One region of the Blautia sp. AF14-40 genome, then DNA from elsewhere that is predicted to be linked to it. Evidence: riboswitches for the same ligand, from Rfam matches in the RefSeq annotation. Region 1 holds a riboswitch; each other region holds the start of a gene.
The links. A riboswitch is a leader RNA that binds a small molecule or an ion and turns the genes downstream of it on or off. The one in region 1 is predicted to bind thiamine pyrophosphate.

Region 1 (2,267 bases):
CATATCTGCTATTTTCTCTGCCTCTGGAATATTCGGAGTAAGTACATCGGCCAGTGGAATTACTGTGTCTATCAAGGTGGAAACCGCCGTAGGATTCATCAATGGGCAGCCATTTTTGGCATACATAACCGGGTCGATTACGACATTTTGGGGCTTATATTGTAATAGTTTCTTTGCCACCGCTTTCATACATTCTGGTGTAGAAAGCATACCGATTTTTACTGCGTCCACTTCAATATCTTCAAATACGGCGTCAATCTGTTTTTCAATCATATCCGGGGTAATATCTTGGATGTCGATAACACGGCTGGTGTTCTCTGCAACAACAGAAACAATAACACTCATTCCAAATACACCGTGAGCAGAAAAAGTTTTCAAATCAGCCTGAATACCTGCACCTCCGCTGCAATCTGATCCGGCAATGGACAATACTTTTTTCATTTTGCATTTTCCTCCATTCTCTCGTTCCGATAGGCCATCTTCCAAAAAGCAAGCTCTAACAAACTTGCTTTTTCAAAAATATCAGCCAGATACTTTTTATTTGCTACTGATAACCCGGCACATTTATGCTCTGCAAAAGCAGACCATTCTTTGCAGCTTTCTGCATATTGTTCATCCGCATAATCTTTGATAAAGTCCCAATATCTTGACTGTCTGCTTGTAGGAACAGCCGCCAATTTGCGGAATATATAGCTGTAACTTAGCATACAGGGAAGAACCGCCATTAAAATTTCTTCATTCTTTCCATGTGACGCAATCTCAAACATGAAATCAATGTAATTTTGATTTTCAGGCAGAGGAGCGATCAGTTCAATATCATTATCCGTCATGCAAAACTGCTTTAGATAATCCAGACGCACTTCTGATTCCGTATCATTTACAAAATTCAGCATGGAATAGTAAAGCTGAATTTCTCTTAATGTATCAGCATGAAAAATTGCCTTGCCGTATATACGGGCATAGTTTTTCAGATAGATACTATCCTGAATCATATATCTCTTGAACTTTTCAAGAGGTAGCTTTCCAGTTTGCACTTCCTGCACAAATGGGGTAGCTGCACATTCTTCCCAAATGGGGATGTTGCGGGTTAAAATGTCTTTCATAAATGCCATGTTTGTTCCTCCTGAAATAAAAAAATAGAGCCTCTAAAACAATTAGAAGCTCTTTCAGACGCAATACGAGCGTAAGAAATTGCTTCCCTACGCCGGTATTAGCCGACAGGTCCAGAGGTCAGGTCTTACCTTTTTCAACTTGTTCAGTTCCCTCGCAAACACATATCATATCTTATTCAATTAAAAAAGGACATTCCCAAAACAGAGAATGTCCAAAAAATACGAATCTGTATTCTTTAGCTCCCTGCGTTGGTATTAGCCAACAGGTTCAAAGGGTCAGGTTTTAACCTTCTCAACTACAAGGTAGTCCCCCTGCTTGAGTATTATTATAGTTAAGAAGTCCCGGAAAGTCAAGGTCTATAGAATTCAAGTTAGCAAACCTTATTGACGGGATTTTTCTGTGCTGCGCTGCGGTTGTGGTGGGGAAGAAATCTCTAATAGGTATTCCACATTGGCCCGAACATTATGAAGTTCTTTCATATCATTTTTGGCCTGCTTATAGGCAGAATAGGCTTTCCGTTTTTGTTCCAGAAGATCGGTGTATTCCTCCCGGAGAGATTTAACAGAGGGGAGCTTTTGGATTCCTAGCTCGTCAAAATGATTCTTTGCCGCCTGGTGCAGCAGAATTTCAGCCTCATGTACTATTCGGTATTTTTTGCTGTACCCGGCTTTGCGATATTCTACATAGACAGCCCGCGTTTTCGCATAGTTTACGATCTGCTTTTGTAGCTCGGCATTGGCGTTCATTCTTGACTCTAAATCTTTAATTTGAACGGATAAGGTATTGAAATTAGTGGTAGCGGCGTTGGCTTTTTCCAGAAGATCCTCATAACCCATATCGCCATGTTCTTTTAAGTAGAGCACTGCCTGGGAAAGCTGTTTTAAGTTGAACACTTTTGCCCAACGCTCATAACCGGGACCTTTGCCGGAACGGATTGCAGCCTCTATATCTACCAGCAATCCAACTTTGGAAACCGGTTTTTTTGAAAAAGTATGGTGGGATTTTACTGTCCGTGTACCGGCAATTCGTTCTTTGATGGCCTGTTCTGTATAATCGCCTTTGAGCGTATCGCATCGGGTATAATTTTCTTGTCCCGGAACTCGGAACCGAAGATGTTTTCTTTCACGGTTAACTTCAATCCCGGCAGCCTCCAG
Region 2 (2,267 bases), on a different contig from region 1:
TTAACAACACCAACCTTTCCGAAACCGAGCGCCAGAGCGCCGTCCAGAGCATGGTGGAAATGACGGAACTCGTAGAAAAAGAGTCGGCAACCGAACTCCTCCTCGAAGCCAAAGGCTTCAACGATGTCGTCGTAAACCTGACCGGCGAAACCGCCGACATCGTCGTTCCGATGAAAGAAGTAACCGAGGAACAGCGTGCCCAGATCGAAGACATCGTAACCCGCAAAACCGGAATCGGCGTAGAAAACATCGTCATCACCCCCATGAGCTCCGCCGCCGACACAGCCGCAGAGGAGAGTGCTCAGTAAATTTTGATATCCACGTAAAAAATCCGGAAACGCAAAATCATGCGTTTCCGGATTTTTTCACGTAATTCTATTTAATTTGCACCATGTGCCGTTCTTGCAACCGTCTGCAGTGCTTTCTTCACCGGCGGCAGCGAGATCAGAATCACCGTCAGTACACCTTCAGCCAGCAGATAGCTGTAGTTGTAAATAATCGGATACAGCGCCTTCAAAGACTGCGGGAAATTCTCCGGCATATAATCCATCCAGTACAGATACCCGCCTAACGTATGGAAAAATCCCCTCGCCAGCACAGCCACAATATACCCGATCAGCAGCCCGTTTTTCTTCTTTCCAAAGAATCCGGCCACACCCAGCGCCGCAAACGCAAACACATAATCACAGCACACCTGGAACAGCGACAGCACATACGGCCCCTGGATAAACTGCAGCAGTCCATAAGCAAAACCAACGAGAATACCCGTCTTCGCCCCATACCAGTTCGCAATCAGCACAATAAACAGCATCGAAAACAACGTAACCGATCCCCCGTACGGCAGCTCAAACACCTTCACATACGAAGTCACAAGCGCCAGCGCCATCCCCATCGCACAAAATGCCAGCTTCCTTGCATCCATTCCCGTCCCCTTACTCTTCTGAGCAGAAAGAACCGAAGCAATCACCACCAGCGCCACCATCAGCACCACGCATCCAACATAACCGGCCGTCGTCAGTCCGCCGTCAGCAGTAACAAAAAAACTCATAAAAAAACCTCCTTCGCATTCCGCTTGGAGGGGCTCACATAAAAACACAGTCCCGAATCACCTCCGAAACCACGTTCCAGCTTCCCTACGCAGGAATTATCCCGTTCAGGTAGTGAGGGTCCGTGAGCTTATCCCTGTCCCACGTTCTCAGCCAAAGGCTCCCCTAGCGTCATATTATTTTAACGTATTAAAGTATACCAACCTCCCCCTTATTTGTCAACCTGTCCGTTTTTTCATCCAAATACATGTTGACAAGAAGTACATACAAGTGCTATATTACAATTAGTTCAATCATTAAACTAATTGTACGAAAGGAGCACCAACACAATGCAGATTCTGAAAGTAACAGACGAAGCATTCCGCCAGTACGGCAAAGTCATCAAAGACCTCGACGTCAGCGACATCATCACCGCCATGTCCGAGACCCCATGTTCCGACGACGTAGTCTACGAGCCTTCCATTGAAAGCCTCGAAGCCTGCAAAAGCGCCCAGTCCGTATCCGACAGCCTCTACGGCGGCATGCCGATCCAGATCGGCTACTGCAACGGCCACAACCATTTACTGAACGCCGTAGAATACCACCGCGACAGCGAAATCAACATCGCCGTAACCGACCTGATCCTGATCCTCGGAAAAGAACAGGACATCACCGAAGACCACACCTACGACTCATCCAAAATGGAGGCCTTCTTAATCCCGGCCGGAACCACCATTGAAGTCTACGCAACCACCCTCCACTACGCACCATGCAACGTGGCAGCCAGCGGCTTCAAATGCGTCGTAGTCCTTCCAAAAGGAACCAATACCGACATCACCCTGGAAGAAAAACACACCCCGGAAGACGACCTGCTCTTCGCCAGAAACAAATGGCTCTTAAGCCACCCGGATGCAAACATCGCCGGAAGCGTAGCAGGCATCAAAGGAGAAAACCTCTCGGTAAAATAAAACCAGAGACAAAACCAGAAATCAGAAACACTGCCCCAAAAGAGCAGTTCTGAACATAAAAAGAAACCAAAAACCAAGAAAACCCAAAAAGGAGGATCTTCAAAAATGATCAACAATACACCGGAAATCAAATTAGGTATCGTTGCAGTAAGCCGTGACTGCTTCCCGAACAGCCTTTCCGAGAACAGAAGAAAAGCAGTCGTAAAAGCATACGACGGAGAAATCTACGAATGTCCAATCATCGTCGAGAATGAAATCGACATGATGAACGCAC
Region 3 (2,267 bases), on a different contig from region 1:
ATGATGCGGTTCCGGTAGGTGGAGTTGCCGTCTTCCGGTTTCATATGGCTCCAGCCGATCTCGCCGGCAAGTCCCATCGCGCAGACAGCGGCAGCAGCGGCTTTTAACGGCTCGTCCGGGTTGGCAACGAGGTAAGCGGTCATCATGCCGGAGAGCTGGCAGCCTGTTCCGGTGATGCTTCCCATCTCGGCGCGTCCGTTGCGGATCACGTAGCAGGTGTCAGCATCGGCAACGAGGTCGATCGCTCCTGTGATGGCGACAACACAGTTGTGATCTTTCGCAAAGTTTTTTGCAAAAGCAACGGCGCTGTCGAGGTTTTCGTCTGTTACTTTATCGGCAACGTCTGCGTCAACACCCTTTGTCGTTCCGCTTCCGAGTGCCAGTGTTTTGATTTCGGAAATATTTCCGCGGATGACGGTGAACGGGATTTTTTCCATCAGTCCGACTGCGGTCGAAGTACGTAAGTGGCTTGCGCCTGCGCCGACTGGATCGAGCAGGATTTTGTGGCCGAGCGAAGCTGCTTTTGCACCGGCACGGTACATGCCGTCGATGCTCGTTCTGTGCAGCGTTCCGATGTTGATGTTCAGACCGCCGCAGATGGAGGTGATATCCTCGACATCCTCCGGTTCATCGGACATGATCGGGCTTGCGCCGCATGCCAGCAGAATATTGGCGACATCGTTTACTGTAACGTAATTTGTGATATTGTGTACGAGAGGGGTTGTTTTTCTGACATTGTCAAGACAAGTGCCTAACATAATTTTTTGTTCCTCCTGTGTGAGTATTTTTGCAGAAGCAAATTCCCTTGTGGTACTGGAAGAACCTGTTGATGATGTGTTCATAGAGATTAAAAAAGCAGATATACGTGGAGGTATATCTGCAGAAAATGTGCATATCGTATCTCCCTACGTTGGCATTACCCAAATCAGGTTCAGGGTCTAGGAGATGCATCCTACTCTCAGCCCGCTTCGCACGCGAGCTCCCCTTTGCTTTCTGCAGACAATTATATACGCATAAAAACAATTGTGCAAGAGAAAAACGGAAGATTTTAAAAAAATTCAGAAAAATAAAAAAGACATGCAAAATATTGGAAATGTAATGTTATTTGGGTTGACAGAGAAAATAATATCAGCGTAAAATGAAGTATAAAATATGCGTGGAAGACGGGTGAAACGATGGAAGAACAAAGAAGCTTGAACTCTACCAGGACAGCCCGGAATACACCTTCGACCTGATCCTCGTGGACGTACATATCGCAAAGCCGATTGATGCGGAATTACTGAAAAAGAAAATTGCAGAGTATTGCAGGTGAAAAGAAGTGCCCCTGCCCGGCATCTGATGTGTGCCGGGCAGGGGCTTTTGATGTGCGAATTTTATTTTTCTTCCTCCGGGTACGTATAGCCCCAGGTTCTGCGGAAGGAGGTCATCAGATCCATGACGTCCTTCGTGTAGTCGAGGTGCATGGCAGATGCATCTCCATTGATGGCGCGTTCCATGTCGGCGAGCTCATAGGCGAGTGCATCGGCGTTGTCACCGGCTTTGATGATTTCGGATTCGCCGGTGGAAGCGTCTGTGATTTTTGCTTCCCAGGCACGCGGGTACTCCATGATCTCGATAAATCCGTTCTCACAGGAAACCATGCCGCGTTTCGGCTGTTTGGAGTGGAGAGAGAGCATCACACTTGCCATCTGTCCTTCCTGATTGGTGAGAAGGAGGCCGGCCTGCTCGTCCACACCGGTCGGAGCGGGCTTTACCTGGGAAAGGAGCTGATCCGGCTTGGAGTCGAAGAACCAGCGGAGGAAGGAGAGTGCGTATACGCCAATATCAAGCATCGCGCCGCCTGCGAGATTCCGGTTGAAGAAGCGGTTCTTCATGTTGTACTCTTTGAAACTGCCGAAGTTCATCGTGATCAGATTGACTCTGCCGAGACGGCCGGAGTCGAGAATTTTTTTCAGCTCTTTGTAGATCGGCATATGGTAAATCGTCATTGCCTCTCCGATGATGACATCTTTTTCTTTTGCAAGCGCTATGGCCTCGTCGAGCTCGTCACTGTTCAGCGTAATCGATTTCTCAACGAGAATGTGTTTTCCATTGGCAATCGCCTCTTTCATAAAGCCAAGATGCGTGTTGTGCGGCGTCGTGATATAAATGACATCGACCTCCGGATCGGTAAACATCTCATGGAAATCATCGTAAACTTTTCCAATTCCATATTTCTCCGCAAAAGCAGCCGCCTTCTCATGGGTCCGGTTGCCGACCGCGTAAAT

Region 2: linked by a shared signal. The riboswitch ahead of DWW13_RS12115 (energy-coupled thiamine transporter ThiT) and the one ahead of DWW13_RS11240 (TenA family protein) in region 1 are both predicted to bind thiamine pyrophosphate.
Region 3: linked by a shared signal. The riboswitch ahead of thiM (hydroxyethylthiazole kinase) and the one ahead of DWW13_RS11240 (TenA family protein) in region 1 are both predicted to bind thiamine pyrophosphate.

The regions. Positions count from the first base shown of each region.
Region 1 covers NZ_QUHK01000014.1:53,596-55,862, reverse strand. The annotation lists gene thiD (bifunctional hydroxymethylpyrimidine kinase/phosphomethylpyrimidine kinase) at 1-441, opposite strand, end outside; gene DWW13_RS11240 (TenA family protein) at 438-1,112, opposite strand; TPP riboswitch at 1,337-1,436, opposite strand; gene DWW13_RS11235 (relaxase/mobilization nuclease domain-containing protein) at 1,494-2,267, opposite strand, start outside.
Region 2 covers NZ_QUHK01000016.1:63,449-65,715, forward strand. The annotation lists gene DWW13_RS12110 (SpoIIIAH-like family protein) at 1-308, shown strand, start outside; gene DWW13_RS12115 (energy-coupled thiamine transporter ThiT) at 380-1,048, opposite strand; TPP riboswitch at 1,114-1,223, opposite strand; gene DWW13_RS12120 (DUF4867 family protein) at 1,376-1,993, shown strand; gene DWW13_RS12125 (L-fucose/L-arabinose isomerase family protein) at 2,102-2,267, shown strand, end outside.
Region 3 covers NZ_QUHK01000018.1:49,802-52,068, forward strand. The annotation lists gene thiM (hydroxyethylthiazole kinase) at 1-758, opposite strand, end outside; TPP riboswitch at 885-996, opposite strand; gene DWW13_RS12760 (Gfo/Idh/MocA family protein) at 1,374-2,267, opposite strand, start outside.